Regions from separate parts of the Thermosipho sp. 1074 genome, predicted to be linked through region 3. Evidence: riboswitches for the same ligand, from Rfam matches in the RefSeq annotation. Region 3 holds a riboswitch; each other region holds the start of a gene.
The links. Region 3 has a riboswitch for cobalamin ahead of cobT (nicotinate-nucleotide--dimethylbenzimidazole phosphoribosyltransferase). Riboswitches for the same ligand answer to the same signal wherever they lie in the genome.
Positions count from the first base shown of each region.

Region 1: linked by a shared signal. The riboswitch ahead of XO08_RS01325 (ABC transporter substrate-binding protein) and the one ahead of cobT (nicotinate-nucleotide--dimethylbenzimidazole phosphoribosyltransferase) in region 3 are both predicted to bind cobalamin.
Region 2: linked by a shared signal. The riboswitch ahead of XO08_RS00910 (succinate--CoA ligase subunit beta) and the one ahead of cobT (nicotinate-nucleotide--dimethylbenzimidazole phosphoribosyltransferase) in region 3 are both predicted to bind cobalamin.

Region 1 is NZ_LBEX01000003.1:198,314-209,467, forward strand. Features, by position in the region: gene XO08_RS01300 (radical SAM protein) at 1-79, opposite strand, end outside; gene recG (ATP-dependent DNA helicase RecG) at 90-2,411, opposite strand; gene XO08_RS01310 (ABC transporter ATP-binding protein) at 2,414-3,091, opposite strand; gene XO08_RS01315 (thiamine diphosphokinase) at 3,148-3,759, shown strand; gene XO08_RS01320 (1-deoxy-D-xylulose-5-phosphate reductoisomerase) at 3,738-4,790, shown strand; cobalamin riboswitch at 4,781-4,974, shown strand; gene XO08_RS01325 (ABC transporter substrate-binding protein) at 5,032-5,913, shown strand; gene XO08_RS01330 (iron ABC transporter permease) at 5,910-6,887, shown strand; gene XO08_RS01335 (HAD-IIA family hydrolase) at 6,913-7,719, shown strand; gene XO08_RS01340 (sigma-70 family RNA polymerase sigma factor) at 7,726-8,346, shown strand; RNA gene ssrA (transfer-messenger RNA) at 8,437-8,795, opposite strand; tRNA gene XO08_RS01350 (tRNA-Leu) at 8,854-8,941, opposite strand; gene XO08_RS01355 (SLC13 family permease) at 9,559-10,617, opposite strand.
Region 2 is NZ_LBEX01000003.1:108,355-119,508, reverse strand. Features, by position in the region: gene XO08_RS00920 (hypothetical protein) at 1-409, opposite strand, end outside; gene XO08_RS00915 (CoA-binding protein) at 414-1,253, opposite strand; gene XO08_RS00910 (succinate--CoA ligase subunit beta) at 1,250-2,266, opposite strand; cobalamin riboswitch at 2,321-2,498, opposite strand; gene XO08_RS00905 (SHOCT domain-containing protein) at 3,028-3,291, opposite strand; gene XO08_RS00900 (alkaline phosphatase) at 3,469-4,725, shown strand; gene XO08_RS00895 (queuosine precursor transporter) at 4,764-5,396, opposite strand; gene XO08_RS00890 (MBL fold metallo-hydrolase) at 5,564-6,328, shown strand; gene XO08_RS00885 (methyl-accepting chemotaxis protein) at 6,306-7,172, shown strand; gene XO08_RS00880 (DUF3783 domain-containing protein) at 7,190-7,390, shown strand; gene infB (translation initiation factor IF-2) at 7,413-9,485, shown strand; gene XO08_RS00870 (pyruvate carboxylase subunit B) at 9,487-10,863, shown strand; gene folK (2-amino-4-hydroxy-6-hydroxymethyldihydropteridine diphosphokinase) at 10,860-11,154, shown strand, end outside.
Region 3 is NZ_LBEX01000015.1:102,576-113,729, forward strand. Features, by position in the region: gene XO08_RS04700 (HD domain-containing phosphohydrolase) at 58-1,329, opposite strand; gene XO08_RS04705 (DUF2207 domain-containing protein) at 1,444-3,165, shown strand; gene XO08_RS04710 (LemA family protein) at 3,175-3,714, shown strand; gene guaA (glutamine-hydrolyzing GMP synthase) at 3,739-5,280, shown strand; gene XO08_RS04720 (diphthine--ammonia ligase) at 5,301-5,933, opposite strand; gene cobT (nicotinate-nucleotide--dimethylbenzimidazole phosphoribosyltransferase) at 5,935-6,951, opposite strand; cobalamin riboswitch at 7,002-7,189, opposite strand; gene nagA (N-acetylglucosamine-6-phosphate deacetylase) at 7,182-8,234, opposite strand; gene XO08_RS04735 (SIS domain-containing protein) at 8,245-9,144, opposite strand; gene XO08_RS04740 (carbohydrate ABC transporter permease) at 9,141-10,313, opposite strand; gene XO08_RS04745 (carbohydrate ABC transporter permease) at 10,310-11,154, opposite strand, start outside.

The DNA of each region.
Region 1 (11,154 bases), on a different contig from region 3:
AATAGGCTGTATCCATCTCAATTTTTTTCTTTACATGACCCAAAAGACCTAGTGTCCCATAAGATGCTCTCAATACCATATTATTCACCTCAACTAACATCTAAAAATTTTATTCTTTCCTTATACAATGTCTTTACATGCTCTATCAATTTTCTGTATGCATCCATATTTTCCACTATATACTTTGCATCTTCCCTTGCCTTTACAATAATATCTATATCATTTACTATATCTGCTACTTTAAATTCAGGAAGCCCATGTTGTTTTACTCCTAAAAACTCTCCCGGCCCCCTTAATTTTAAATCATATTCAGAAATTTTAAAACCATTGTTTGTCGATGCGAAAAAGTTCAACCTTTCCAAAGTTTCTCTTGAAACATTTCCCACAGTAAGAAAACAATAAGATTGTTTATCTCCCCTTCCCACTCTTCCTCGAAGTTGGTGAAGTTGCGCAAGTCCAAACCTTTCTGCGTTTTCAATTACAATCACAGTAGCTTGAGGTACATCTATTCCTACTTCAATAACACTTGTCGAAACAAGGATTTTTATCTCACCTTTTGAAAATCTATACATCGTCTCATCTTTTTCAAAATCACTCATTTTACCATGAATCAATGCAATAGGAATATTCTTAAAGATTTCATCCTTTAATTTTTCATACATAGTAACCGCTGCTTTTACGGAAAGCTTTTCCGATTCATCGATTAAAGGATATACTATATACGCCTGTCCACCATTTTCAATTTCTTGCACAACAAATTTATACACATCTTCTATTTTTGTTTGATGAACCACAAATGTCTTTATAGGTTTTCTTCCTTTTGGCATTTCATCAATTATAGATACATCTAAATCTCCATAAACAGAAAGGGAAAGGGTTCTTGGAATAGGCGTTGCAGTCATAACTAACGTATCCACCAATTTTCCTTTGGTAATAAGTTCTTTTCTTTGTCTTACACCAAATCTATGTTGCTCATCAATTACCACTAATCCTAGATTTTTAAAATGTACATCCTCTTGTATAAGTGCATGTGTTCCAACTATTACATCTATATCTTCATCTTTTAACATTTGTTTTATTCTATTTTTTTCAGAACTAGAAGTTGCTCCTAAAAGCAATGCTACTTTTATTTTAAATCTTGATAGATGGTCATATATCTTTTTGTAATTTTGTATAGCTAAAATCGATGTTGGCACCATTACCGCAGATTGAAACCCTGCTTCATGGTTATCCAAAATTGCAAGCTCTGAAACTATAGTTTTTCCAGAACCTACATCTCCCTGCAACAATCTATTCATAGGTTTATTAGATTTCAAATCCTCTTGTATCTCTTTATACGCTTTTAATTGCGCACTTGTTAATTTAAACGGGAGCTTTTTTAATAATTTTGAAGAATAAATTCCGTCAAAATTCTTTGAAATTCCTCCAACAAATTCACTTTCCTTTTTTGTTAATAAAAAAGCAATCTGTAAATACAACAACTCTTCGTATGCCAGTCTAAATCGTGCCATTTTTTGATGGTATACACTCCTTGGAATGTGCATACCTGTATATGCTTGATGTATATCCAATAACTCCCTTTTTTCCCTTATATCTTCAGGTATAACTTCTTTATAATTATAAATGTTATAAAGGTTTTCTTTAACAACCTTTCGAATGACATGTTGCTTTATCCCTTCGGTAAGCGAATAAATAGGAATAATTTCCCTTTTTGAACTTTTTACCATCTCAATTTCTGGATTGTGTATTTCAAGAGCACCGTAAAAGCCCTTTTTTACAGTTCCAAAGACAAACACTTTTTTGCGCAAAAAAGTCTTTAAGATATTTTCCATAAAATCTTGATTAAACCATTTTAAAAGAATTTGATACATTCCATCTGCCAAAACAGCACTAACTATTGAAACACCACTTTTTTTTATTTTTTCAACTGAAGTTAAAACCCCGGTAGTAACTACTTTTTCATCTTCTTTAATTATGGAAAGTGGAATTATTTTTCTTCTATCTTCATAATCACGTGGAAAGTAATTTAGCAAATCTTCTACCGTATTTATTCCCAATTTTTTTAATTTTTCAGCCCTCTTTGGACCTACACCTTTTAAATATTTCACAGACATTTTAAGTGATTTTAAATTTTCAAACTTTTCCACCTTATATACCAAATACATTTTCCTAAATCTTTTTACCATACCCGGAATATAACTCATGCGTTTTTCTATTCGCTCTTTTGGCAATTTTTTCATAGCAATTATATAATCATAAAAATCCTGAAGTTTATTTGAAACTTCAGGAATACTCACAAGAGGATCATCTATTTTTTTCATGTTTTCTTCAAAAAACTCAATTAATTCTTCAAAATCTTTTATATTTTCCACATAATCCAAAAATTCTTCGATTAAAAATGGAATATACAATTTTACCCTCCTGTTGATACTATCTTTCCACTATCCATCCTAATTATCCTATGAGCTTTTTTGGCAACGTTTGGATCGTGAGTTACTATAACAAAAGTTGTACCTAACTGTCTATTCATATCCAATATGATTTCCATAATTTCTTCACTGTTCTTTGTATCTAACGCCCCTGTAGGCTCATCTGCCCACACTATTTTGGGATTATTTATCAGTGCACGTGCAATTGCAATCCTCTGTTGCTCGCCACCAGACATCTCATTAGGATATGCATATGCCCTGTGGCTAATATGCAATCTTTCAAGCCACTCAAGCGCTTTTTTTCTTATCTCCCGTATACCAAATTTTTTTGAGATCAAAAGTGGAAGCTCAACGTTTTCAACCGCATTTAATACTGGAATTAAATTAAAAAATTGGAATATAAATCCCATATATTTGGAACGAAAAATAGTTTTCTCATCTTCTTTCATTTTCACAAGATCTTTTCCAAGAACTTTTATACTTCCTGAGGTAGGTTCATCAAGCCCTGAAAGACAATTTAAAAGTGTAGTTTTTCCACATCCAGAAGGCCCTAAAACCGCAACTATTTCTCCTTCTTCTATCTCCAAATCTACACCCTTTAAGGCTTCTATTTTTTCATTTTTTCCATATAATTTTGTTAATTTTTTTGCTTTAACAATCATTTTCTTCACTCCATGTTATAATTTCTCATGTAATATTATAACATGGGAGGGATAACGTGAAAGCAACAATAATATTAAATGGAAACGCAAAAGAAACATTGTACATTAACTCGGACATAATAATTGCAGCAGATGGAGGAGCAAAAGTTTTAAAGGAAAGGGGTATTCTTCCAAATGTCATTATAGGAGACTTAGATTCTTTGGATAATGATACTTTGGAATATTTCAAAAAAAATAACGTTGAAATCATTGAATACCCGAAAGAAAAAGATGAAACGGACTGTGAAATAGCAATTAAATACGCATTTGAAAATGGATACGACGAAATCGAAATATTAAATTTTTTTGGAGAAAGACTTGATATGATACTTGCTTTATTTGGATTGATGAAAAAATTTGACACAAAAATTTTGTTAAGATCTGAAAAATTAGAATGTTCCATTATCAAAAATACATTTGAAAAAAATGTGAAAATAGGAGAAATCTGGTCTTTTATTCCAATTTGTAATGCAAAATTCAAACTAGATGGTTTCAAATACACATTTAACGGGGAAATGAACATAAAAAATCCCATTGGAATTAGTAATGAAACTAATTCTAAAAATATAAAAGTACAAGTTTTTGAAGGAGAGGTGATTTATTTTAGATGGTTGAAAAAACCGTTGTGATTTTAGGTGCTACAGGTTCAATTGGCACTCAAACATTAGACGTAATAAAAAAACTAAAAGGATATAAGGTAACTGGAGTTGTATTTGGGCAAAATAAAAAACTTGGGGAAAAAATTGTAAAAGAATACAATGTAAATTTTTATTACTCACAAGTATTATCAAATGTCTCTTCCATAGAGGAACTTTTGGAAAAAACAACCCCAGATATAGTTGTTGCGGCAATTCCTGGGTTTAATGGTGTTATATCCACATTCCAAGCAATTAAATTCACAAAAAGACTTGCCCTTGCCACAAAAGAGGCCTTAGTTTGTGCAGGACCATTGTTAAAAAAAGCTTGTAAAGATGTAGAATTAATACCAGTTGATAGCGAGCATTCTGCCATCTTTCAGATTTTTGATGAAAACGTAGAAAAAATATTAATAACCGCATCAGGTGGCGCAATAAGAGAATATGATAACATAGAAAACCTCACTCCAAAAGAAATATTAAAACACCCTGTATGGAATATGGGACAAAAAATAACAGTCGACTCATCAACTATGATAAATAAAGCCTTTGAAGTAATTGAAGCATATGAATTATTTGAATTAGACACAATAGATGTATTAATACACCCCACGGGCACAGTTCATGGTGCAGTTTTCTTGAAAGACGGTACAGTAAAAATACACTTTGGATTCCCTGATATGAAAATACCAATTTCATATGCACTGACTTATCCAAAGAGAATGTATATAAACCTAAATTGGCCAGAGTTTAAAGAGGAAAATTTTATTTTTACAGAGGTAAGTGAAGAAAAATACCCCGCTTTTTTTTATGGTAAAAAAATTATTAAAGATCTTGCAAAAAGAGTAGCTTTTAACGCAGCAGATGAAGTTGCAGTAAATATGTTTTTGGAAAGTAAAATAAAGTTTCACAATATCTCAAAGATAGTTATAGACACATGTGAAAAAATAAATGGCAAAATAAGGGATTTAGAAGATGTTTTTGAAGTAGATAAACTTGCAAGGCAAATTGCAAATAATTTTTGATGTGTTATAATTTACGTGAGATACATTTCTTCTAAAAAAAGGGAAGCCGGTGAAAATCCGGCACGGGGACGCCACCGTAACCGGGGACGAAATCAGTACAAATGCCACTGGGGAAAACCTGGGAAGGCGCTGAAAGTAGGATGAACCGGGAGTCGGGATACCTTTTTTTAGAAGGAAAAAGCCACCTTTACGGTCCCTAAAGGTGGTCGATTTCTTTTAAATATAACCAGGAGGTGAAGATATGAAAAAACTAGGGGTTTTGTTTTTAGTTGTTCTTAGCTTTATTGCATTTTCAATTTCTATTGTAGATGATGCAGGAAGACTGGTTGTCTTTGAAAAAACGCCTGAAAAAGTCGTTTCTGCAGCACCAAGTTCAACTAAATTTTTATTAAAACTTGGATTAGACAAAAAAATAGTCGGAGTTACAGATTGGGATAGCTTTAACGCAGAAAAGATTGGAAATATGGTACCTTTAAACATTGAAAAAATTTTGTCTTTAAACCCAGATGTTGTGATTATCTTTGGCGGGTTTCAACTTCCAGAAGTTGAAAAATTAGAAAAATTTGGAATAAAAACATTGGTACTTAATCCCGTTTCCTTAAATGATGTAGCAAGAGACGTAATGTTACTTGGAAGTGTGTTTGGCAAGGAAAAAGAAGCAAAAATGATAAAAGATGAAATTTTATCAAAATTGAAAGATTATGGTACAAAAACTGCAAAAATTCCACTTAATGAAAGACCAAAGGTATTCTTTACAATTACAGTACCCAACGATGAAACAAAAGATTTATGGACTGCAGGAACGGGCTCCTACATAAACGAACTCATTACTATTGCTGGTGGAGTAAATATCTGTGCACCATACACAGGAAATAACGGTTGGTTCTCTGTAAATTGGGAATTCTTAACTATAAACAACCCAGATGTAATAATAATAGCAGGATATGGTGATCCAAATCAAATAAAAGAAAAGATAAAGGGAAATAAACTCTTTTCATCTTTAAAAGCCGTTAAAAATGACAAAGTATTAATTATTGATGGAAATGATATTAGCTCAATCTCACCCAATATAGTAAAATACCTTGATATATTCTATAATTTCTTTTACGGAGGAAATAAATGAAAAAATTTCTTAATCCTAAAACTGGGAGGATTATCCTTCCAGTTTTCTTTCTTTTAATTTTATTCTTAAATCTTTCAATAGGTAGTGTCAAATTACCAGTTTCTTATATATTCAATGCTCCAAATGAAAGAATTAAATTCTTAATATGGAATGTAAGATTCCCCAGAATTTTAATGGGAATAATTTCTGGTTCAATATTAGCTTTAGTAGGAAATATTTTTCAAACAATAATGAAAAATCCATTAGTTGATCCATACCTTATTGGTACATCTTCTGGCGCAGGATTTGGCGCAGTACTTGCAATATACGCTGCAGTTTCACTCAACAAAATATTCAGTGTAAACTTTTTCTCTTTTTTATTTTCCATAATAGCCTCACTTCTTGCCATCCTCCTTGCAAAAAGAAAAAATATAATCCCTATAACGCATCTTATTTTATCCGGTGTTTTAATAAGTACAATATTTTCTTCCGCTACTATATTGTTAATTAGTCTATCGAGAAAAACTCTTACAAGTGCCCATATTTGGTTGTTTGGAAGTCTTTCAGGGATAACATTGGATGATCTTATCCTTCCATTTTCTGCACTAATTATTCTTTTTTTATCTGGATATATAAAAAATAAAGAATTAGATGCTATAGCATTAGGTGAGGAAGAAGCAAAACTTCTTGGTGTTGAAACTGAAAAAATCAAGTGGTTTTTTTATCTACTAGGTTCTTTTTCAATTTCTGTCATAGTATCAAAAACTGGAATTATAGGTTTTGTAGGATTGATAATCCCTCATGCTGCAAGGATTTTAACAGGTCCCAAACATAAATACAGCTTAATGGGTAGTGCATTACTTGGTGGAATATTCCTCTCTATTTCAGATACAATCGCTAGAACAATTGCCTCACCTATTGAGATTCCAATAGGTGTTATCACTTCTTTTATTGGTGCACCACTTATGTTTATCCTTTTAAAAACTAAAAAATAATGTATAATTCTATTGAGGTGATTACATGAAATTAATGTCAAAAAATGCCTTAGAAAAACTAAAAAAGGTAAAGTTATTTGTTTTAGATATCGACGGTACATTTTCACTTAGTGGAAATTTATTACCAGGCTCAATATCTTTTGCAGAAAAAACAAAAAAACTAAATAAAAATTTTGTCTTTTTAACAAATAACTCAAACAAATCTACAGAGTCTTATCTAAAAGAATTTTCAAAAAATGGACTATCTATAACAGAAAATCAAATTTTCACAGCAGGTATTGAAACGGCAGAATATCTTTTTGATAAATTTGGTCCTAAAAAGGTTTTCATTGTCGGAAATAATGAAATAAAAAATATTTTTAAAAAAGTAGGACATACAATCGTGGAAACTTCAGAACCTGAAGTCGTAATTGTAACTTTTGATAACACACTTAATTATGAAAAACTTGCTAAAGCTTCTTCCTACGTCTCTAAAGGTAAACTCTTTGTATTAACAAACCCAGACTTAAACTGTCCATCAAGCATTGGCCCAATACCAGATACAGGGGCAATAGCAAGTGTAATAACCAAAGCAACAGGAAAAAAACCGGATATTGTTTTTGGAAAACCAGATCCTTTAATTTTAGAAATGATAATGAAAAAAAATAACGTAGTAAAGGAAGAAACTTGTGTTATCGGTGATAGATTATACACCGATATATTATTGGGAAAAAGAGCAGGTGTTCTAACTATTTTGGTTCTAACTGGAGAGGCTAAAGAAAGTGATATTACAAATATAAAACCTGATATAATTGCAAAGGATATCGGTGAAATTTCACAAAACATCAGGTGATAAAAAGTGATAAAATACAATCTTAGGATGAAAAGAGTTGAAAAATTAGTTGAACTTGCACAAAGCGGATTAATTGAAGCATTAGAATTGATAATTGAAAAGTATTATCCAATGGTCGTAAAAATATCATCAAAATATTATGCTCCATGGGCAGAATTTGAAGACATAATCCAAAATGGTCTTATCGGACTTATCAAAGCCGTTTTTTACTTTGACTTTGAAAAAAGTTCTTTTAATTCCTTTGCATGGAGAAGCATAGAAAGCGAAATTAAAACTTTTATAACATATCTAAATAGAAGAAAAAATAAAATCCTTTCAGAATCATCGAGCATAGATAGTCTAAATGAAGCAGAGGGATCAGAACAAGCAGATTATTCACTAGAAGATAAGAACTCAAGTGTTATAAAAAACGCATTCATTCAAATAATAAAAGAAAAAATCATGAACTATCTCAAAGATATAGAAATAGATATTTTTGAAATGTGGTTGGAAGGCTACACATACAAAGAAATCGAAAAAAAGCTAAACATAAATTTAAAAAAAATAGATAACACTGTACAAAAAATTAAAAGGATCGGAAAAACAAAAATTGACAAATTCATACTGGATCAAATTTTCTCTAATTAACCCTCATTCCCCCCTAAATATAGACATTTCATAAAATTATTTTCACAACTAATAAAAAAATAAAGAGACCGGAAAATAACCGGTCTTATCTGGTGGAGGCGGCGGGAATCGAACCCGCGTCCGAAAGCAGAACCCTCCGAGCTTCTCCGAGCGCAGTCCGTGTTTTTTATTCGGAGCCAAGATGCCCACGGACAGGCTTCTTGACTCCTATCCTCCCTCTAATTTCGCGGCTTTGAGTGGAAGGAAGACTCAAAGCCACTAGACCGGTTATGTCACGCCCTATCCAGAACCCCGGTCAAATCCTGGTAGGACGGCAGCTTTTTAAATTAAGCTGCTAATGCTAATTCTTCATTGGCATTTATCTTTTCCCCGTGCTTTTTTACGAGAAGCACGGAAAACTCGGCTCGCTTCTCGGAGGATTCCACCCCCGTCGAAACCAGTTCGCCCCCTCAATATGGGACCTTAAACGTAATTTTTTGTTCAAAAAAAGGTCCCATTCTGGGGACCTGGTGCCGAGGGCGGGACTTGAACCCGCACGGGCTATACGCCCACATGGCCCTCAACCATGCGTGTCTGCCTATTCCACCACCTCGGCTCACAATTCCTATTATATCATTAAACATTAATTCCGTCAACATTATTTTATGATTTTTTCGCGTGTGTTCTTCACACAATTCATAAAATTTTACCAATCACTTTAAAAAAAATAAATATATCTCAAATACTTTCAAAAAATATATTAAAACAAAAAATCAAAAATTTTTTCTAAAATATTCTAACTAAAATAATAAAAAACAAAAATGGGGTATAAAAAATCCATTTCCATCCTTTTCAGAAAAAATATCTTTCCAACTACATGGGGAAAGAAGGTGCCAATTTACATAAAATGGAAAAATCCAAATAGTTTTTTGACTTCCATACAAGCAAAAAAAACACAGAAAAAGACACAAAAGATAAAAAAAGGCAATTGAAAATTGAATTTACTAGCCAATATGAAACTAATCAGCTACCCAAATGTTAAAAAATGTTCTATAAATCACAACTATCATTTTACAACCCTTGGTCAAAATTTAGGAGTTGTTGGAGTAAATAGTGAATATACCTAAGCTCATAAAAAGTAAAAGAAAAAGCATAAATTGAAAAACTTTTTTCTGAAATATTGTTTATTAATAACGCATGTCTTGGTTAATATTAGCAATATAAACAATACCATTAAATATGAATTATATAAACCAGCACTCCTATTCCAAAAAACACAAAACCGTAAAAGTGGAATTTTAACAGGAATGATTTTGTTCTTCCATATTTCATTTTGTAAAGCCTGTACGTTATCAGGTTTGCGATAGAACTGATCAAAGTTCCACATCCCCCAACATTTACACCCCATAACAACGCTTTCCAATCTTTGGTAAAATCTGCAAAAAGTAATGCACTAGGAACATTACTCACTACTTGACTTCCCAACGCTGAGAAAAAAAATACTTCAAGTGATCCGTTAAGTTCGAATTTTAAAATATGCATTAGATTGTCCGTAAAACCAAAAAATGCGAAGAACGTAGCTAACAAGAGATAATCAACCATTAAACTTCTTCTATCATACAAAATAGCATAGAGAACAGGCACTCCTCCAACTTCTATAGGCAAAATCTTTAATACAGAAAGGGCAAATAACAGAAAAGAAATCAAATAAACATACGCCTTGGTACTATGTTTTTTTATCTCCAATGCTTTACTTCTCTTTGCTCTACATTTTCCCACAAAGCTGAACAGCAGTATCACAATAAGTGTTATACCGCTGAACGGTGCGATAGTTTTAACAAACTCCAGAGGATGAAGATTGTAATAGTAATAAATGAATATGTTCTGAGGGTTTCCAAAAGGTGTAAGTGAAGATGCGACGTTGGCTGTAATAGTTTCTAAAACTACAATAAGTTCCTTCCTTTCAATTTTCATTGATAAGGTTAGAGGTATCACTACAAAAAGTGCAACATCATTCGTTACAAACATAGAAAGCAGCGCTGCAAAAAATATCAATTTCTGTGGCAAATAACGTTTCTGCGAAAGTTTTAAAGAAACATTGTGAAAAAAACCACTCTTTTCAAGACCTTTGACCATCACGAGAAATACAAAAAGAACGTAAAGGACCTTGAAATCGGCAAGATTGTACATTGGAAAACGCTTCAGCCAGAGACTTGTCACGACCAATCCCGAAAGAGTAAGTATAAAAAACCACTCATCCAACAAGTTTGATACAAATATCTTTATGTTCATACATCGCCTCCATTATCCATCCGTTACCATACACCTCTTCCAGTAAACCACAAAACTACTTTTCTTCATCCCTCTTTCCCATTACAGATTTTGAAAAAGATAGTTAGATCCTCCTATCAAATTGTCGAAATGGCAGAAAAGACCATAATCTCGAATAAATACAAGAAATCCCAAAGAATTTTCATCTCTTTCAGGAAAGAGTATCTTTCCAACTCTTATGTTCTTCAACCCGCATGAATACTTTTATTTCAACTCATTTTTTCCGTACCTATTCCCACCCTATCATTTTTTTGCAAAATGTCCCTCTTTTTTCTTTCACTTTCCATTTATTTATGCGGTTCCCAGACCTTTTTTCGGTTTTCATTTATTCATACGGTTTCACAAAATTCTTAATTCAGACCAAATAAATATGGATTAAATATTATTTGCTATTGTGTTATTGTTTTGTTTTCATCTATGCATCCACATAATTATATAATACTTCTTACTTTTTTCAAGTTTTTTACACTTAATATTCTTGGATTCTATAATTAAAAT
Region 2 (11,154 bases), on a different contig from region 3:
TGGCAAGACCAGGTGAGCTTGTGAGACTTCCTGAAAATACACCTATTAGGTTATATGGATTAAGTTTTAGAATTAAAATAAATGTAACAGTGAGTAAGAAACCTGAAAAAGTTATTGTAAGTGAGAGTATGAGAAACTTCATGCCGTATTTTTTCAATATTTCTTTTATTTCTTTTGATGCTATTAAGCCAATAGATGTCACAAAAAGTATAAGAGAAAATTGAAAAAAAATGTTAAAAGTATTTTGAAAAGATTTTTCTGAAGAAACAAAATGTGGAAATAACCAGCCAAAAAATAAACCACTAAAAAGTGTTCCAGAAGTTCCTAATTTGAAATTTTTGATCTTTAAGTTTCCCAACAACATCCCGAAAAAAATGCTTAAAAACAATAAAAGATAAGGATTTAGCATTTGATCACCCCAATAAGTTTTCTATGTATTTTGCTACTGGAATGTTTAAATTTTCTAATTTTTTTTCTTTAAATTCTATTGTACCTTCTAAACCTTCGACAATTGCACCAGCATGCCCCATTCTTTTTCCCTTTGGAGCTGTTCTTCCAGCAAAGAAAAATTGTATATTAGAATTGTACCCTTTATTTAGAAATCTTTCCACGTCTAAAATTTCTTCATTACCACCAATTTCGCTTATTATTATTATTTTTCTTGGATTAAGTTTTGAAACATACAAAAGTGCTTCGTAAACACTTGTGCCGATTATGGGATCTCCACCTAATCCTATGCCAATTTTAATTCCTGTTGATTTTTTTGAGATAAAGTTTGCTATCTCATACATTAGAGTACCACTTTTGGAAATTATTGCAACATCCCCTGGTTTAAATGCGTTTTCAGGCATTATTCCAATCTTAGAAACACCTGGTAAAATAATTCCAGGACAATTTGGACCTACAAAGGTAACATTCTTTGATTTTGCGTATTTGTATATTTCTAGCATATCCATTTGTGGAATGTGTTCTGTAATGGTTATGATCTTTTTAATTCCCGCATCTATTGCTTCAAATATTGCGTCTTTGGCAAATTTTGCCGGTACAAATACAATACTCGTATCACAACTGAATTTTTCAACAGCATCGTACATGTTATGAAGAACAGGAACATGTTCAATTTCTTTTATCTTTGTATTTTTTGAGACACCACATACTATGTTTGTGCCGTATTTTAACATTTTTTTTGTGTGGAAACTACCATACTTTCCAGTTATACCTTGTACACATACTCTTTCTGTACCATTTATCATACGAAGTCCCCCTTTACAGCACTTTTGATCATTTCATACATATCGTCAAAAAAGTGAATATTGTGTTCTTTTAAAATTTTTTTTGCTTCATTTTCGTTAGTTCCAGTAATTCTAACAAAAAGTTTTATATCATCATTTTTTTCTTTGAAACTTACAATCGCTTTTGCTATTTCATCGCATTTTGTTATTCCACCAAATATATTTAGGACAATATTTTTTAACGAAAGAGATTTTAAAAGTTCAAGCGCTTTAATTGTAGTTTTTGTATCTGCACCTCCACCAAGATCAAGAAAATTTGCAGGTTTACCTCCATACAAACTTATTGCATCCATTGTTGCCATTACTATACCTGCTCCACAGCCAATTACTCCAATATCACCATCGAGTTTTACAAAATGAAAAGGATATTCTTCATGTACAAATTTTTTTGCCCATTGTTGCCTAAAAATCGCATTATCATCTAAGTGTAATACGGCATCAAGTGCCATTATATTTCCTTCTTTTGTTTTTACTAATGGATTTATTTCCAAAAGAGTTAAATCTTTTTCTTTCATTATTTTGTGTAATTTTTGGACTATTGGTTGGATTTTTTTTGGAAGTTTTTGGATATCTGATAAACTATGTCGTTCAATTTTATCTTTATTATCTTCTATATCAATTCCGCCAAAGTGTGAGAATAATATTTTTATTTCTTTTTCATATCTATCGATGTATAAAGATAAGTAGTATTCTTTTTCGATATTTACCATTTTTTCAACTAGAACTCCATAAGGTGTTTCACCCATTATTTTTTTGTGCAGTAGTTTTTTTGAGAATTTTAAAAATTCATCTTTGTTTTGTGCAAATAAAATTCCTCCAGCTTTCATTCTGCCTCCAACAAGCACCTGACTTTTCAGGACAGCAGGTAAAAATTTCACTTCAATTTCCCTATCATTGGAAATAAGATAACTTTCAGGAACAGAGATCCCCCCCTCTTTTAATATCCTTTTTCCTACAAATTCATGAATTTTCACTTTCACACCTCCCGTTTCGCAAAAAAATTTTTCTCAATCTACCCGCGAGATTGAGAAATACGTTGGAATAAAGGCAGGTCTCCCGGCTCCTGGATCTTCCTACTTACCACGCCTTCCCAGGTTTCCCCAGTGGCTGGTTGTGGCTTTCGTCCCCAGTTACGGTGGCGGGGCCGCACTGGTTTTTCACCAGTTTCCCTATTAAGCCATAGGCACCTTTATTCCACGTTGTATTTAATTTTCAATGTTATTATATCATCAAGTTTTAAAAATTGAAAATAAAAAAATCAGATTAGACGTATATTATTTTGAATTTAAATTGGAAAAAAATACAAAAAATATCATTATTTGGTAATATGTTTAAAAATAGCTATACAAAGACTTATATAAAAATGAAGATAGAGAAGAGGAAAAGACTTTTGATTTATTGAAATTTAGATTTTTTTATATTTCAAACATTTGGATAAAAAGAACTTTCTGCTTACTTTATTTTTCCAAGAAAGTAATTTTTAATATTTAGAAAAGACTTTATTGTTTTTTTAAATAATGAATGAAAAAGATAAAAGAAAAATTATGAAGTTTTAGAAAAGAGGTTACGAAAATTATATATATTGATTCAAGACTTGTTATATTTAAAGAAAAAATTATGAGTTAAGATAAACAAAATTCGAAACATAGAGTAAGAAAATTACAAGAGATAATAAGTATTTAGAATGAGGCGCTTTACTAACGCCTCACTTTATTTTCATTATTGATTTTTAAAGTTAGTGTTTTAGGATAAGGTTTTTTAATTTTTTGTATTCCTCTTCGCCAATTTCACCTTTGGCAAGTCTTTCGTTCAAAATTTTTAGACTGTTATCGTATGTTTCAAAATTTTTTTCATAGCGAAAATCTGGATGTTTTTCAGAGTTTTTGATTAATTTGTAAATTAAGAATGAAAAAAAGATTAAAACAATTAGGCCTATAACTGGGGCTATCCAACTAAACCATCCACTGTGCCAAATAAAGGGTCTATGATACCAGTACATCAAAAATCACCTCCTATTTGTTTCTACTTTATTTATACAGATTAAAACTTAAAAAAAACTTAGAATTTCAAGTTTTTTTAAGATTTGTGAGTTTAACTTTCTTTATAAAATTAAAAAAATGGTAAATATTTTTTTGTAAAACTCTTTACTGATATGAAAAATCGGGAGGTGAGGATCATGAAAAAGTTCTTCAGTATTTTAATTTTGTTTTTTATGGTTGTGGTTTTTGGCAATTTTGGAGTAAAGAATGTTATATACTTCATAGGTGATGGAATGGGAATTAATCATCTGGTTTTGGCAAGTCTTCTTGAAGGAAAAACATTAAATATTATGAAATCACCTTTTGTTGGTTATGTTACAACATACTCTGCAAACTCACTTGTTACAGATTCTGCAGCTGCAGGTACTGCCCTAGCCACTGGTTTTAAAACAAATAATGGTATGATTGGTATGCTCCCAGATGGAACAATAGTCCCAACTATTTTTGAGATAGCTTCAAAATATGGTATGAAAACGGGAATAGTTGTAACTTGTAGAGTTACACATGCGACTCCTGGTGCTTTTTATGGACATGTAAAAACTAGAAAAGATGAAAAGACACTTGCAAATCAGCTGTTAAATAGTAAGTTAGATGTGGTGATGGGGGGAGGTTGGAAATATTTTGATGAGAAGATAGTAAGTGAAAAGGGGTTTGACTATATTAAAAGTAAATCTGAACTTGCGAATTATACAGGAGATAAATTATTAGCACTTTTTTCTGATAGTCATTTAAATGCAGCAAGTGAGCGTACAGATGAACAACCTATGCTTTATGAAATGGTCGAAAAGGCACTTTGCCTACTTTCCAAAGATGAAAAGCCATTTTTCTTAATGGTAGAGGGTTCACAAATTGATTGGGAAGCCCACGGAAATGATGTATATGGTGTGTGGAAAGAAGTAATGGAATTTGATAAAGCAGTGGAAGTGGCATTAAAATTTCTTGAAACACATCCAAATACGTTAATTGTTATTACAAGTGATCATGAAACAGGAGGGTTAGGTCTTTCAACAGGAGAATATTCATTATATATAGATGTAATAAAAGGGTATAAAAAGACAGCAGACTGGATAATGAAAAACTACGATGTTAACAATGAAGAAGAATTTAGGAAAACCATAAAGCGTTATTTCAACGTTGAACTTTCAGATAAGGAAATTCAATTATTAAAACAAACAAAAAATTCAAGTAATCCATATAAAGCAGCAAGTTTGCTTGGAAGAATATTAAGCGAAAAAGCACTTGTTGGTTGGACTGCTTATAAACATACGGCAGCTCCAGTTCCAATATTTGCGTTTGGTCCAGGTGCGGAAAATTTCAATGGATTTATGGACAACACGGATATACCAAGGATAATATCAAGATTACTTGGATATTCTCTTTCACGTGAGTTTTAAATGAAGAAAATAAAAGAATAACCCGCAACTTTTGCGGGTTATTCTTCAAATGCCAGGTCTTTTTTTAATCTTTGAATACTTATGTTTATTATTGGGCTATTTAGACTCGAGAGTATTAACTTTACGATATATTGGGATATTACCATGTTCATTAATACATTTAGATCATAAGTCCATAAGAAAGAAACTAAAACAAATACTATAGAGTCAACTAGTTGAGTTATAACCATTGAAAATGTATTTCTAAATATTACGTTATTTATTTTAAATAACCTTTTGGGCAAGTTAAATGCCCAAACGTTTGTATATTGTGCGGAAAGATAAGCAAAAAAACTAGCAAGAATTATTCTCGGAGTAGAATTAAATACAGCTACATAAGCGGTGTTTTTGTTAAAAATACTTGCAGGTGGATAAAGAATTACAATATAAGAATAAATAACCAATATTAAAGACGATATAAATCCAATCTTGATGACCTTTTTTGCGATTTTTTCTCCATATATCTCAAATACTATGTTTGATATCCCAAAACTTAGAGGATATATTAATACAGATAAAGTGATAACAAAAGGACCTATATTAACCAATTTGCCTGCAATAATGTTTGAGATTATAATAACGGCGGTAAAAATCCCAGAAAGTGTAATGAGCTTTTCATAGTATTTTTCCATCTTTTTCCTCCTTTTATCTCAAATTTTTAGCATTTAATTCTATAATGTAATTACCTTTTTTTCAAGTAAAAATATTGTAAAATCTGTTAAAATTGTAAGAGTATCTTAATTGGTAGTTTTAGATATCTGGTATAATATAATATAAAGCGGTAGAAGGAGGTGCAAATATGAAAAATTTGTGTTTGTACGATGACGGTGAACATAAATATTATTTACTTGGCTGGGAAGAAACAGAAGAAGGTGGTTTAGTACCTACAAATCAGTATTTAATCGTCCATGGAAATAAAGGTTTTTTGCTTGATCCAGGTGGTGCACATGTCTTTCCGAGAGTACTTGCAAATGTCTCAGAGATAATATCTCCGAAGAATATAGAAGGTATTTTTTATTCTCACCAGGATCCCGATGTATCTTCTGGTGTTACAATGTGGCTTTCTATAGCTACTAATGCAAAAATATATATATCTGAACTTTGGGTGAGATTTTTACCACATTTTGGTGTGTATGATAAAAGAAGAGTTGTTGGAATTAAAGATAAAGGCAATGTTAATATGAATTTTAGCGGATATAAATTAGATTTTATTCCGGCCCATTTTTTACACGCACCTGGAAATTTTAATGTATATGATCCTATTTCGAAAATTCTCTTTTCGGGTGATATCGGTGTTTCTGTTTTACCGTTTAATAAAAGAGTACAAATGATTGAGGATAATTTTGGTGAATTGTTGGAATACATGGAAGGATTTCACAAAAGGTATATGAGTTCAAACAAGGCTTGTAGTAAGTGGGTGAATATGGTTTCAAAATATGAGATTTCTATAATTGCTCCTCAACATGGAACATTGTTAAAAGATAAAGCAGCAAGAGATTTTTTAAATTGGTTTAAAAACTTAAAATGTGGAGTTGACATAATTGAAGAATTTTACGGGAGATGATAATATGAAGATAGATAAAGATACGTTAAATACACTTTCTTCTGCTTTTTACGTGCAAAATTTAATGTTATCCTTTATGGATCAATTAGATGAGGTTTTAGTTTCAAGGATTTCTGAAATAAAAGGGGAAATTGAGAAAATAACGGAAAGATTTGAAAAGCTAAGCAAAGATATTGATAATCTTTTGGGGAATTTTTCAAGGGAAAGTAATGAGATATTGAAAAATATAGAAAATGCCTATGAAATAAATAAAAAGATAGATAATGATTTAAAAAATCTTGGAACAGATGTAAATACAGTTTCAAATAAATTTAGTGAGACTATACAAAAAACATCGGAAACTTTTGAAAAATTTAGCAAAGTTGGAGATTTGGTGAAGGCTATACAAAAGATTGCAAAACAAACAAATTTATTAGCTTTAAACGCTTCAATTGAAGCAGCAAGGGCCGGAGAATACGGAAGAGGATTTGCAGTGGTTGCTTCAGAAATCCAAAAACTTGCAGAGGAATCTCAAAGTGCATCAAATAATATATCAAAAATTATTGCGGAAATATCTACTTCTATAAAGGATTCACTTGGTTCTTTAAATGAGATTCAAAAGCTTTTTGATGCGGTACAAAATGCTTTGGCAAATTCCATGGATTACATGAAAGATAACATTAAAGTTATGGAAAACTCTAGAAATTTACTTAATATAACTGAGGAAAATTTAAAAGAAGAATCAACAGTTTTGTCTGAATCGGTTAATATATTATCAGAGACGTCTAATGAATTTAGTGTTATAGTAGAAGTGATAAAGTCTATTGTGAATTCCCAAAAGTCATTAAAAGACTTGAAATTATAGTCTAGGAGTGAGATTATATGGAGGACAAAAGGTTTGTTATATTACACGGATTTGAAAAAGATGATATATTTAAAGTAATGAAGATATTAAAGGAAAATTTTCCAGAAAAGGAGTTGATTTTTGCAACTACCACCCCAACTAATTTGAATTGGAAACTTTCCGATTTAATAGTTGAAATTGAAAAGGAGCACAAAGTTATGAAAAAAATGAGGAAATAATAGGAGTTTTGGAGGTGATTCAATGGCTCGATTAAGAGTATATGAGCTTGCAAGACAGCTTGAAATGGATACGAGAGATTTAATGAAGGAATTGGCTGATTTAGGTATTGAAATAAAAAGCCATATGAGTTATATTGATGAGGAAACGGTAAATTTATTACTTGAAATGTACGGGGAAGAAGAGTTAATTTATGAAGAGTATGAGCTTCTTGATGGTGAAGAGGAAAAAGTAAAAAGAAAGAAAAAAGAGAGTGTGGAAAAAGAGGAGGTAACAAAGAAAAAGAAGGATATAATTAAACTTACCGAGGAAGATTTGAAATTAGATAAATTTTCCAAAAAAATAGGGATTCCTCAAAATAGAATAATACAAGATTTTTTTATGAAAGGTGAAGTTCTAAAGCCTGGGCAAACTTTGAATTTGCAACTTGCAAAAAAAATAGCAAAAATGTATGATGCGAAAATATCCTTTGATGTAGAAGAAAAAGAAGAAGTTAGAGAAAATCCGTTGGAAGAAATTGAAAGATATTTTGAGCAAAAATATTCCGAAGGAAAGGAATTAGTAGAAAGACCTCCTATTGTTACTGTAATGGGTCACGTTGATCACGGTAAAACAACTCTTTTGGATTTTATAAGAAAAACTAGGGTGGCTGAAAGAGAAGAGGGGGGTATAACACAAAGTATAGGTGCATATCAAGTGGAAACAAATGGGAAAATTATCACTTTTATAGATACTCCAGGGCACGAAATTTTTACAGAAATGCGCGCAAGAGGTGCCCAAGCAACGGATATAGCAGTTCTCGTTGTTGCAGCTGATGATGGTGTTATGCCTCAAACTGTTGAAGCATATAACCACGCAAAATCTGCTAATGTGCCCATAATTGTTGCAATTAACAAGATAGATAAACCAAATGCCAATGTAGAAAAAACAAAACAAGAACTTGTAAATAAATTGAATTTAATACCAGAAGAGTGGGGTGGGGATACCATAGTTGTTCCCATTTCCGCAAAAAAAGGTCAAAATGTAGATACACTACTTGAGATGATTTTATTAGTTGCGGAAATGCAAGAGATAAAGGGACTTCCAAATGGTCCTGTGAGAGCTGTGATAATAGAAACAAAACTTGATAGGGGATTTGGGCCCGTTGCAAATGTAATTATTAAAGATGGAAAATTGAAAGTGGGTGACTATGTAATTTCGGGAAAAGTTATGGGGAAAGTTAAAGCATTGGTAAATGATAAAGGTCAAAGGATAAAGGAAGCTGGCCCTTCAACTCCTGTTATGGTCGTAGGTTTTGAAGAGTTACCAAATTCACACGGGGTAGTTTATACCGTAAAAAGTTTGGAGAAGGCTAGGGAAATTACAGGAAAAATTGCGGAACAGGAACAAAAGGAGCTAAAGAGAAAAAGACATATGAAGTTAGAAGAAATATTAAAGATGATGGAAGAATCGGAAAAAAAAGAATTAAAGTTGATTTTAAAAGCTGATACACAGGGCTCTATGATAGCGTTAAAGGGTGCGATTAATAAGTTGCAGAGTGAGGAGATTAAAATTAATATAATTCATTCTGGTGTAGGTGCAATTACAAGTAGTGATGTTATGCTTGCTACGGCTTCTGATGCGATAATTTTAGGATTTAGAGTAAAAGCAGACGGCAAAGCCAGAAAAATGGCAGAAGCCGAAGGTATTCAAATAAAAACTTACTCAATAGTTTACAAATTGATAGAGGATTTAAAAGCAGCTCTTGAAGGGATGCTTGAACCTGAAGAAGTAGAAGAAATAACAGGTAGGGGAGAAGTTAAAAAAGTTTTTAAGATAAAGAAAGTTGGAAGTATTGCAGGTGTACAAATGCTTGAAGGATTTGTTGAAAGAAATGGAATGGTCAAGTTGTATAGAGAGGGAAAGTTAATTTACGAGGGAAAGATAGAATCGCTAAAACATTACCAACAAGATGTTAAGAAAGTAGAAGCACCTCAAGAGTGTGGCATTAAATTGGAAAATTTTGATGATATCAAAGAAGGTGATGAACTAGAGTTTGTAATGTTAAAGAAAGTTTCTAGAAAACTTAATTTTGAAAATGAAAAAGGAGAGGAATAATATGTTCGTAGATACCACACTAAGGGATGGTCATCAGTCTTTAATTGCAACTAGAATGAGAACAATTGATATGATTCCTGCATTGGAATCCATGGATTCTTTGGGATTTAATGCTATGGAAGTTTGGGGTGGTGCAACTTTTGATGTATGTGTAAGATTTTTAAAAGAGGATCCATGGGAGCGTATCAGAACAATTAAGTCTAAATTAAAAAACACAAAAACTCAGATGTTGCTTAGAGGGCAGAATTTAGTTGGGTATAGGCATTATGCCGATGATGTAGTTGAATTGTTTGTAAAAAAAGCGATTGAAAATGGTGTGGACAAAATAAGGATTTTCGATGCGTTGAATGATATAAGAAATCTTGAAAAAAGTATAGAGGTGGCTTTGGCAAACGGGGCACATGTGCAAGGGGCTATTTCCTACACAATAAGTCCTGTCCACACAACTGAATATTATATTTCTTTTGCACAGAAATTAGTTGAACGTGGTGTGCATTCTTTGTGTATAAAAGATATGGCGGGGTTGTTGACTCCAAAAAAAAGTTTTGAATTGGTAAAAACATTAAAAGAAAGATTTAATGTACCAGTTGAATTACACACACATTGTACATCTGGATTGGGAGATTTAAATTACATTTCAGCAGTTGAAGCTGGTGTTGATATTTTGGATACGGCTTTATCACCTTTTGCATCTGGAACTGCTCAACCACCATTTGAATCAATGTATTATGCAGTTAGAGAATATAGAAATATTCCTGAAATAAACTGGGAAAGTATAGCTTATCTTGTGGAATATTTTACAAAGATACGAGAAAAATACAAAGAATATGATGTAATGATGAAAAGTATAGACTATAGGATCTTAGTTTCACAAGTTCCAGGTGGGATGTATTCAAATTTAGTAAAACAACTTTCAGAACAAAAGATGTTACATAAGCTTCAAGATGTTTTAGATGAAATACCCAGAGTGAGAAAGGATTTGGGATATCCTCCACTTGTTACTCCAACTAGTCAAATTGTTGGAGTACAGGCGGTCTTAAATGTTTTATCTGGCGAAAGGTATAAAAAGGTTACAAATGAAGTGAGGAATTATGCGAAAGGGATGTATGGAAGACCTCCTGCTCCAATTGATAAAGAATTAATGGAAAAAATTTTGGGTGATGAAAAACCTATAGATTGTAGACCGGCAGATTTACTTGAACCTGAGTTAGAAAAATTGAAGAGAGAAATAGGTGTATTAGCTGATACAGACGAATATTTGTTGATTTATGCAATTTTAGGTGAAGTTGGAAGAAAATATCTTAGGGAAAAATATGAGGAAAAAATACGCGTTGATTTTGCGTTGGTGGATGAATATGAAGGAGGTTATCCCATTTGATTATTGGATTAGGTACAGATATTGTTAATATTAAGCGTGTTTCAGAGAAGATAGCAAATAGAGTTTTAACTGAAATAGAAAAAAAAGAAAAATTAAACGCCCAATATATAGCTGGGCGTTTTTCTCTAAAGGAATCTTTTTTTAAGGCCCTTGGGACAGGAATTAACGGTAATTCTTTTAAAGATATTTCAATCTTAAACAATAAACGTGGAAAACCTTATGTTATTTTTCACAAAGATTTTGGAGGATTTAATTTTTGTCACATATCATTATCGCATGATACATTTGCCT
Region 3 (11,154 bases):
ATTGAATTGTTGTTAAAAAAATCACAAGCAGTAGTAACAATATAATTTTTATCCAGATTAATCGAAAAACTTTTTAGTTATACTAAAAATATTTTTTAAATTATCCCCAAAAATATCTTCCAAGACATCTATGTAAGAAATTTTTTGCAAACTTTTATCGGATTCAGCAAGGTTTTTAAGGTTATAGAAGATTTTGTTATCAAGTTTACCATTATCAACTTCCTTTTTTAAAATCAAAAGTGCTTTTTTGTATGGTAAAGCCTCTCTATATGGTCTAGGTTCAACCAATGCAGAATAATAATCTGCTATAGCTATTATCCGGTTGTAGACATTTAAATATTCATCGGTTAATCCAAAAGGATAGCCTGAGCCGTCCAATCTTTCATGGTGAGCCCCACATAATATGGCTAAATTTTCAAAATTGGAATTATTTAGCATATTAATGGTATCAATGATGTGTTTTTTCATGATTAGTTGCTCTATTTCTGACAAAGGACCAGGCTTGTGCAAGATTTTAAGGGGGGTTTTTAATTTACCAAGATCATGTAAATAACCACCCATTTTTAAAATCATACCGTCTGCTTTTCCCAAAATGTATTCACCTAATTTTTGAGAAACTTTTGAAACAAAGAAGACATGATCTTTTGTTGTTGGGCTTCTTATTTCTTGGAGTAATGCTATTATTTTGGTAAAATTTATGCTTTCTCTTAACGATAGATTTACTGAAAAATCTTTAAATGTTTCAAAATGCAGTTTATTATCTATTAATTTGTCAATTATCTTGTAATTTTTAAGTATATTTATGGAAACTTTCTTGATGTTTTCAGGCATTTTTATCTTTTCAATTTTTTGCCATAGACTAGGAATAACTTCAGCGTAATCTTCAAAGTTTTTAATTTTGAAAAAGTACCAAGAAATAATATCAGATAATTTAATAATACTACCTATAAATCTTTCTTTAGTTTTATCAGAAAATTCGCTGTGATGATATTTTACTGCTTCAACTGCGTCTTTTTCAAGAAATGTAATGTTTTTAATTAGGTAATATGAAATTTTTGGATGTGTATCTATGTTTTCTAAATGTTCTATTTTTGTGAGATCTCCATAATTTAACGAATTTATTAATTTTAATAATTCGTTTAGTGTGATAAATCCTATGTCATGAAAAAGACCAACGATGAAAACATCATCATAATTTGGTATTCCAAGTTCCTTTGCAAGAAGATAAGAAAACTTTGCAACATGTATTGAGTGTAAAACAAAATCTCTATATTCGTTATAACCTATTTCTTTAAAAAGAAGAATAAAGTTTTTTAACGTAAATCTCATTTGCCATCCTCCTAAATAATATTATAACATGTAATGAGAATCATTTCTAATGTAATTAAAAGACTTTCCCATTGTATTTTTTTAATGTATAATTGACAAAAAGGGGGGGATTACATGAAGAGGATAATTTTTGGTGTGGTTGCATTAATCTTTGGGTATTTTGTTTTTGTTTTTTTGGTAAGTGGATATGCTAAATGGTTTTTTAGTGGAATGTATAAAATAGAATTTGCAAATATAGAGCAAAAAATGGATAAAGATGGGGTATTTCACGTACATGAAATAATAACCTTTGAGATGAAAGAACCATTTAGGGGAGTGTATAGAGAAGTACCTCAGAGTAGGGCGGTAAATATAGAAAATGTAAAGCTTTGGATTGAAAATTTTGAAGGTGAATGGGTAGAATTTTTAGAAAAAAATTCAAAAGGATTTAAAGCAAGGGTTTGGATTTCAAAAGCACCTATTTCACCTGAGAAAATGAAACGTGTAGTTTTGCATGTCAAATACGATGCAAAATATGTGTACGAAAAAGGAAAAGATGTTTCTCAAGTATTTAGGAAATTTTGGGGAGAAGATTGGAATTCACCTGTAGAAAATTTAGTAGCACGATTTATCTTTCCGAAAAATGTAAGACTCTTAAAAGTTTATTCACATCCCAAATTAAATGTACAAAAAAAAGGAAATGAATATATATTTAGTGCCAAAAATATCCCTCCTAATACGTTTTTAGAAGCCCGATTTTTGATGGAGAAAATTCCCGTTAAATACCAGTATGAAAATCCTATGTTAACTTTAAAGTCGGCGGAAGAAATTGAAAATGATTTTACAAAAAAATATGTATTTTCGATATTTTTACCGCCTATAACTTTTGCAGTGGTGGTTGTTTTGTTATTTTTGGTATTTAATTTTTTTGGAAAAGAAAAGAAAGTGTCGTATCAAGGTGTATATGAAAGGGAAATACCGTATCCAGATACACCCGATATAGTAAATGCAATAGTTATCAATCAACTAGGAAAAATAGATGAAAATGGAATTAACGCAGTTATCATGGATTTATACAGAAAAGGATTTTTAAATCTTGATAAGAAAGGATATATTGAAGTTTTGGAAAAAGAAGGTAATTTAAACTCAACAGAGGGGTATTTTTATCAATTTTTGAAAAAATATTCCAGAGATGGAATATTTTCATTTTCTGATTTAAAAAAAGCTCTATCAAGAGACAAAAAACTTGCAAAAGAATTTTTGGACGATTTTAAGGTATATAAAACACTTGTTTTGGATGAAGCAAGGTCGAGAAATTACCTTTCGGTGAAGGGAACATATATTTCATACGTAATAGGGATCACTTCCGTTATAGCTTCTTTTCTTTACTTTCTTGTGTTTTTTAAGCAAAACTTTCTCTATCAATTTATTTTTTCAGGGTTGTTGTTTTTAGCAGGTGGTATTACCTTTATATTGCCTAGAGATGTTTTTGGAAGTTGGTCTAAAGAAGGTAGGGAATATTATCTAAAGTGGATCAATTTTATGAAATTTTTGGAAGATTATTCAGCACTTTCCATGTATCCGCCAGAATCAGTTATTTTGTGGGAAGATTATTTAGTTTATGCAACAGCACTTGGTATAGCAGACAAAGTAGAAAAACATTTGAAAAAAGTAGCACCAAAGGAATTTGAAGAAAGTCGGTTATACTATTATCCGTATATGGGCTTTGGTAGACAATTTGTGGTTATGTCTACAGTTGCAACGAGTGCCGTTTCAGCATCTTCGTCTAATACGTTTAGTGGTGGAGCAGGAGGTGTAGGTGGTGGCTCCGGTGGCGGAGGCGGCGGAGCATTTTAAAAAATGGAGGTGGAGATTTTGATTTGGGTAATTTTGATTGTTGCATTTATTGTTGTGTTATACAACGATTTAGTTAAATTGAAAAAGTTAGTGGAAAATGCCTGGAGTCAAATCGATGTACAATTAAAAAGGAGACACGATTTGATACCAAATCTTGTCAATTCTGTAAAGGGGTATATGAAATTTGAACAGGAGACGTTGGAAAAAGTTATGAAAGCTAGAGCCGCTGCTATTTCTAGCAAAGATATGAATGAAAAGATAAAAAGTGAGAATGAAATTACAGGTCTTCTATCAAGACTTTTTGCACTTGTGGAAAATTATCCCGAGTTAAAGGCAAATGAAAATGTAAAGCAATTAATGGAGGAACTAAAAAAAACAGAGGATAAAATAGCATATGCAAGGCAATTTTACAACGATATAGTTATGAAATACAACACAAGAATCTCAGTCTTTCCAACAAATATAGTTGCAAAGATGTTTAATTTTAAAGAGGCATCATTTTTTAAGATTGAAGAAGTGGAAAGGGAAGTTCCAAATGTAGATATTTAAAAAAAGAGTGTGGGGGGTGTCCTTTTGAAAACGGTGGTTGTTTTAGATTATGGTTCACAGTACACACAACTTATTGTCAGAAGAATCAGGGAAAAAGGTTATTATGCAGAACTTTTGCCTTGGGATGCAACAGAAGAAGAAATAAAATCTTTGAATCCTTTTTCTGTTATACTTTCCGGTGGACCATCGAGTGTATATGAAAAAGATGCACCTTATGTTCCAGATTTCATTTTAAATTTGAAAGTGCCCATATTGGGGATTTGTTATGGCCTTCAGGCATTAGTTTACAAGTTTGGAGGAAAGGTGGAAAAATCAGAAAAAAGGGAATTTGGGCATGCAGTTTTAAAGGTGAAAAAAGATCCTTTATTTGAAGAATTACCCGAAAAGTTTGATGTTTGGATGAGTCACTCAGATAGAGTTGAAAAACTTCCAGAAGGTTTCTACGTCATTGGTGAAAGTGAAAATTCACCTTTTGCCGCTGTGAGAAACAAAGAGGGAACTATTTATGGGGTGCAATTTCACCCGGAAGTGACACATACGCAATTTGGAAGTAAGATTTTGGAAAATTTTGTCTCAAAAATAGCAAAGATGCCTAAAAATTGGCAGATGAGTGACTTTGTAAAAGATAAGATAAGAGAAATAAGACAAATTGTGGGAAATGATAAAGTTATACTTGGTTTGTCTGGTGGAGTAGATTCGTCTGTAGTTGCAATGCTTTTGCATAAAGCAATTGGGAAAAATTCCATTCCAATTTTTGTTGATACGGGACTTTTGAGGTTAAATGAAAGAGAAGAGGTGGAAGAAAAATTTAAAAATTTAGGAATAGAGATATTCGTTGTAGATGCAAAAGAAAGGTTTTTGAGTGCTTTGGAAGGAATGGAAGATCCTGAAGAAAAAAGAAAGATAATTGGTCATACTTTCATAGATATTTTTTATGAAACTTCTATGAATTTACTTAAAGAGCATGGAAATATTAAATATTTGGCACAAGGGACGTTATACCCCGATATTATTGAAAGTAAAGTAAGCGAAAGAAAATCTGCGGCAAAGATAAAGACACATCACAATGTAGGGGGGCTCCCTGAGAAATTACCTTTTAAAATAATAGAACCTTTGAGGTATCTTTTCAAAGACGAAGTAAGAAAATTGGGAAAGATATTGGGTTTACCAGATGATATGATTAATAGACATCCATTCCCTGGACCAGGACTTGCCGTAAGAATAGTAGGAAAAATCACAAAAAGAGCTGTTGAAATACTACAACAAGCAGATTACATATTTATAGAAGAATTGAAGAAAAATGGTTTGTATGAGAAAGTTTGGCAGGCATTTGCCGTATTTCTTCCCATAAAATCTGTAGGGGTTATGGGAGATTATAGAACGTATGAAAATGTAATAGCATTAAGGGCGGTAAATAGTTTTGATGGTATGACTGCAGATTGGTCAAAACTACCACATGAATTTTTAAATAAAGTTGCAAAAAGAATAATAAATGAGGTTGAAGGAGTAAATAGAGTAGTTTACGATATTACCTCAAAACCACCTGCAACTATAGAATGGGAGTAGTATAACACCCCGCTTGGGTGTTATACTATTTCAAGTATGAATTTACCAGATTTTTCAATAGTGGACTTTACTTTAAATTTAATTGGAAATTTAAAGATAGGTCCATCATATACAAAGGTGTGGTATTCTCCATTTTCACCACATACATCTATTCCCATTTTTTCAAATTCTTCTATTAAATCTAATGACAAGTCTCTACCTAGAAAATTTTTGAGTTCTTTTTTGATGGATATTATTTTTGCTTTGAATCCAAGCAAGAGAAACTCTTTAACTATGTCTTTTCTTTTACGTTGCCAAAGGGGTTCAAATACTTTTACGTTTTTCTTTGAACATACGTTTTTTACCCAATCTAAGTGTGCTTGTAAATCAATATCTCCAAATATTCCAATACCACTGTATGCGTATTCTTCTAGGAATTTAAGAAAGTTTTTTTCATAGTTTTCCCAGCTACTACTTTTAGTTATAAGTGGTAGCCCCAAGCTTTTTGCTTGTTGTTCCAATATGTGTTTTGGTAGGCCGTGGGCCCTTGAATGAATCTTATCTTCTGATAACATTGTAAATAGATAATCAATCGTTGTAAATTTTTTAAGACCGTAGTACAAGGCAAGTGTGGAATCTTTTCCTCCACTCCATGAACAAAATACTTTTCCCATTTTATTGATCGCTTCCTTTTGAAACATTTGCAGATTCGAATGTAGCCATTTCCCTTATCATTTTTATCGCAGCTTCGATCAGGTACATAGAAAGTACCGCACCTGTACCTTCTCCAAGACGCATATCTAAATCCAAAATAGGTCTTTCGTTTATTGAATCTAGTATTACTTTATGTCCTTTTACTTTGGACTTATGACCAAAGAGGACGTAATCTTTTACCTTTTTATCTATATGATATGCTATGAGAAATCCCGCTGTAGTGGGAAAACCATCTATAACTACTGGTATTTTTTCTTCAACTGCTTGGAGTATAAATCCTGCCATTTCTCCTATGCAATAGCTCCCCACTTTTGAAAGGACGTCTATGGAATCTGATGGATTGGGATTGTTTACTTTTATCGCCTTTTCCACAACTTGTTTTTTTCTTTTTAGTTTTTCGTTGTCTATAGGAGTACCTATATCTAGTATTTCATCTAGATTAAATCCAAAAGCAGCTGCAATTGCAGTTGCAGTGGTAGTGTTTCCTATTCCCATATCACCTATAGCCAGTAAGTCTGCACCTTCATTAATTGCATCTTTTGCAATTTTTTGTCCATACTCTACGGATTTTAACGCATCATCTTTTGACATAGCAGGACCTTTTGTGAAATTTTTTGTACCATATCCCACTTTCTTTACTATTAAAGATGGATGTTGATCAAAATCATAGTCAACTCCTGCATCAACAACATAGACTTTTGCCCCCACGTGTTTTGAAAAAACGTTAATTGCCGCTCCTTGGTTTAAGAAGTTAAGGACCATTTGAAATGTTACTTCTTTTGGATATGCCGAAACTTTCTCTTCTACCACCCCATGATCTCCTGCAAATACATAAACCCTTTTGTCGTTAAAAAGTTCTGGAAGTTCTTTTTCTTGGATAAGAGAAATTTTTAATGCTATTTCTTCCAAGTATCCAAGACTTCCTACAGGCTTTGTGAGGTTGTTTAGTCTGTTGATGACTTTCTCCCTAAGTGTCATTTTATCCCCTCCTACAAACAAAAACTTCCACAAAAAGCCCTGAGCTTTTGTGGAATTTATACATCCAAGATAGGTTTCCCGGCTCCCGGATCATCCTACTTTCTACACCTTCCCAGGTTTCCCCCAGTGGTATTTGCAGATTTCGTCCCCGGTTACGGTTGCTGGGCAGCCCCGGATTTTCACCGGTGTTCCCTTTTCTTGGATGTTTTTAGTATAAATTTTCTCTAAAATTATACCACAGTATCTATAATATTTAGGTCTTGATTTAGTAACACAAACTTAGCATCATATCCTATTTTGATCCGTCCTGTGTCTATTTTTAAATTTTTAAGTGTGTTAAAAGAAGATACCCATGAGAGTTCTTTTAGAGAGCAATTGGTGGCCTTTTTGAAATTTTTGAGCCCATCTATGAATTTTAGTGTGCTTCCTGCAAGGGTTCCATCTTCAAGCCTTGCTATATTATCTTTTACCTTTACAAGAAGATTTCCCAGTGTGTAAATGCCATCGCCAAGTCCTGTGGCTGATATACTATCTGTAATAAGGATAATTTTTTTTGCACCTAGTGTTTGGTATACTAATTTTAAAAATTCAGGAGATGAATGTACAAAATCTGCAATTATCTCAACGTACGGTTTGTGTAAAAAAACACCACCTACAATGCCAACTTCTCTGTGATGTAACGTAGATAGGGCATTGGGAAAGTGTGTAATTCTTTTAACATCAAGGTCAAAGAACTCTTTAAAAATCTTGTAATTTGCATTTGAATGTCCAATTGAAGGAACAATATTGTTTTTTCTTAATTTTTCCAGTAGATCCTTTGAATTGGGAAGTTCTGGTGCAAAACTTAAAATTTTTACATTTTTAAGTTGTGGAAGTGCATCGTTAAAAGATTGTATATATGCTTTGTTTTGAGCTCCCGCTTTCTTTTTATTTAAAAAAGGGCCTTCAAAGTGCAATCCCATAAGGGAAGGGTGCGTGGCATTTGAAAAATTTTGTGTTACATTATTTAGTACTTCAAAAGAATGAGAAACGGTAGTGGGAAAAAGATATGTAACACCGTTAGATAGGACCTTATTCCCCCAAATGTTAAAATCTTTATCTGTTGCAGTCATACAATCTATTCCCATATATCCGTGGGTGTGTGTATCCACAAATCCTGGCATTAATAAAAGTTTGGGGGTACAATCGTATTTTTTTACATTTATTATCTTTTTATCAAATTCTATATCTCCTGTAAATTCTCCTTCAATTGGATCAACTATGAGTGCTTTTTCTATTATCATATAATACCTCCTATATTTTCACACTTTTCGATAAATTTTCAGGTCTATCTGGATTTAGCCCTTCTGATATAGCCTTTTTGTAGGCTAGTATTTGTAAGAAAATAACTCTCAACGGAGTTTCAAATCCGCTATTGTATTTAATATCTATATCTCCATCTTTTCCTAAGTATATAACTTTGGTGTATTTTTCCAAATCTTTCTTTAATGTGTGTTCGTATTTTGTGTCTTTTGAATTAATGATCACTAATGTTTTGTCGGTTAATTTGGATATAGGTCCATGTCTATATTCTAAAGGTTCGTGAAATTCTACAAATTGTTTTGCCATTTCTTGTATTTTTAATGCTCCCTCTTTTGAAATACCGTATTCTTCGTCAAATCCTAGAAATACAAAGTGATTGTATTTTTTTAAATCTATTTTTTCAAGATAATCGTTACTTTTCTTGATTATTTTCTTTGCCACGTTTGAGATTTCTCCATTTTTTATCAAAAAGTGTAAAATTGCTGTAAATGCGCCAGTCATTACTATACTTTCCTCGTGAAGAAAATCAAAAGTAAAAGTTTGATCACATACTTTTTCAAGTGAGGAATTTTTTTCGCAAGTTATACCTATTGTAAGTATGCCGTTTTTCTTAAACTTTTCTGCAGAAAGTACTGTTTCTGTTGACTCTCCTGTTCGAGAGATAAATATTCCAATATCGCATTTTGGTGTGTAATCCAACGCGAGAATTTTACCGCCAGTTAGAGTTTCCGAATTAACTTTGAGTATTTTTGAGGCGGTAAAGGCAAGATTATACGACGAACCACAGCCTACAAATACGTATTTTTTGTTGCTTGAAAATTCGATAGAATAATTTTCTATTTTTTTCAAAAGTTCAGGTGTGCGCATTATTTCATTATATGTGTAATTCATCCCTTTAGAGCCCCCTTTGTGATACCAGAGATTATATGTTTTTGAAAAGCTAAAAAGATGATTATAACTGGTATTCCGATTATGGAAGAAGCAGCCATAAGTCTTGGCCAATCTATTTGGTTTAGTTTTTGATACAGCGCAAGACCTACTTGAACGGTTCTCATTTCGCGAGAGTTTGTCATAACTAGTGGATAGAAAAGTGCGTTCCAACTTGAAATAAATGTGTTAATAGCCATTACTGCAATTGCAGGTTTTGATAGGGGAAATACTATTTTGAAGAGTATTTGAAATGTATTTGCTCCATCTACGTATGCAGCTTGTTCAAGTTCAATTGGTAGTTGTTCTATGTATTGTTTTAATAAAAACACGCTAAATGGTGTAACAAGCATAGGTACAGTGAGTGCAAAATATGTATCTATCCATCCAATATTTTTCATGAGTATGAATATGGGGATTATTGTAATTTGTGGTGGTATCATCATTGTCATTAAAATTATTGAAAAAAGTAAATTTTTTCCAAAAAAGTTTCTCCTTGCAAAAGCGTATGCAACCATTGTTGAAAATATAATATTTCCTATTACTACAACTGTTGAGACAATAAGACTATTTAATATGTATCTTGTAAACATATCTTCTTTTAATACATTTACAAAATTCAGTAATGTGGGAAATTTGTAAATGAGTTTTACATCATCAAGGTAATGTTTGTCCGAAAAATGAAAAACTATTTTAGATACGTATTTTAAGTTAATTTCACCAAAGTTAGTTAAAGTATATTTTTTCCAATCTTTACTTCCAGAAAATTCTTTTTTTATACTTTTTCCAAAAGCATCGAATATTTCTAGGGAAAAATTTTCCTTTCCTTTTGCCCAGAATTCTAGTTGTTTTGCAACGCGCATGTCGAGTTTATTTGTTAATAGAACTATTGTTCCATTTGCTAATATTGATTTTGTACTTTGAGGTGAGTCATTAACTAATGTGAATTGACCGTTTAATTTTCTCCTTAAATAACTTTTGTATTTTATCTCAAAATCGTTTATATACCTTTCTTTTATTATCTTTGTAAGGTTGCCACTAGGTATAACTGCAGTGTAGAACATTGATAGCATGGGAAATAAAGAAATAAACAAAAGTACAAACATTGTTGTAAGAAGTATAACTTTTTTCATATGTTTTCACTCCTGAGTAATCTACCTTGTATTAGAGTAATAGTAAGTATTATAAGCACTAAGATATATGCTATTGCAGATGCATACCCCATTTCAAAGTTTCTAAATCCCACTATGTAGAGATAATGTACTATTGTTTGTGTGGCATTCATCGGGCCTCCCCCAGTCATTGTGAATATTTCCGAGAAGATTTGAAAGGAACGTATAGTATTTAACGCTATGACAAAGTATAAAGTGGGCTTTAAAAGTGGGAGCGTTATTTTAAAAAACATTTTGCTTTTACTTGCGCCGTCTATTTCTGCTGCTTCGTATAACTGCTCGGGAATACTTTGAAGACCTGCAAGAAATAGTATGGTATAATATCCAATAGCCGCCCAAATATCCATGATCATTATAGATAAAAGTGCTGTTTTGGTGTGTGCAAGCCAGCTTGTGGGAATGGGAGAACTTCCAAATAATTCAAGCATTTTATTGAAAAAGCCATCAGCACTGTAAAGGTACATCCATGTAGTTGATATAACTACCATGGAAATTACAGATGGAAGGAAAAATCCTGCTTTAAATAAATCTTTTAAAGGTAGAAATTTACTGTTTATTAAAACTGCAAGCAGTAATGAAAATATTGTTGTAAATGGAATTGTACCAACTACAAATATAACGGTATTCTTAAGGGCTTTTAAGAATATTTCATCGTGAAAAGCGCGAATGTAATTTTTTAGACCAACAAAATCAAAATCCGGACTTAAAGCGGAATAATTTGTAAAACTCATGAAGAAAGAGTGTAATATGGGAAATAACCCAAATATTGCAAATAATATTAAAAAAGGAGATAATAAAAAGA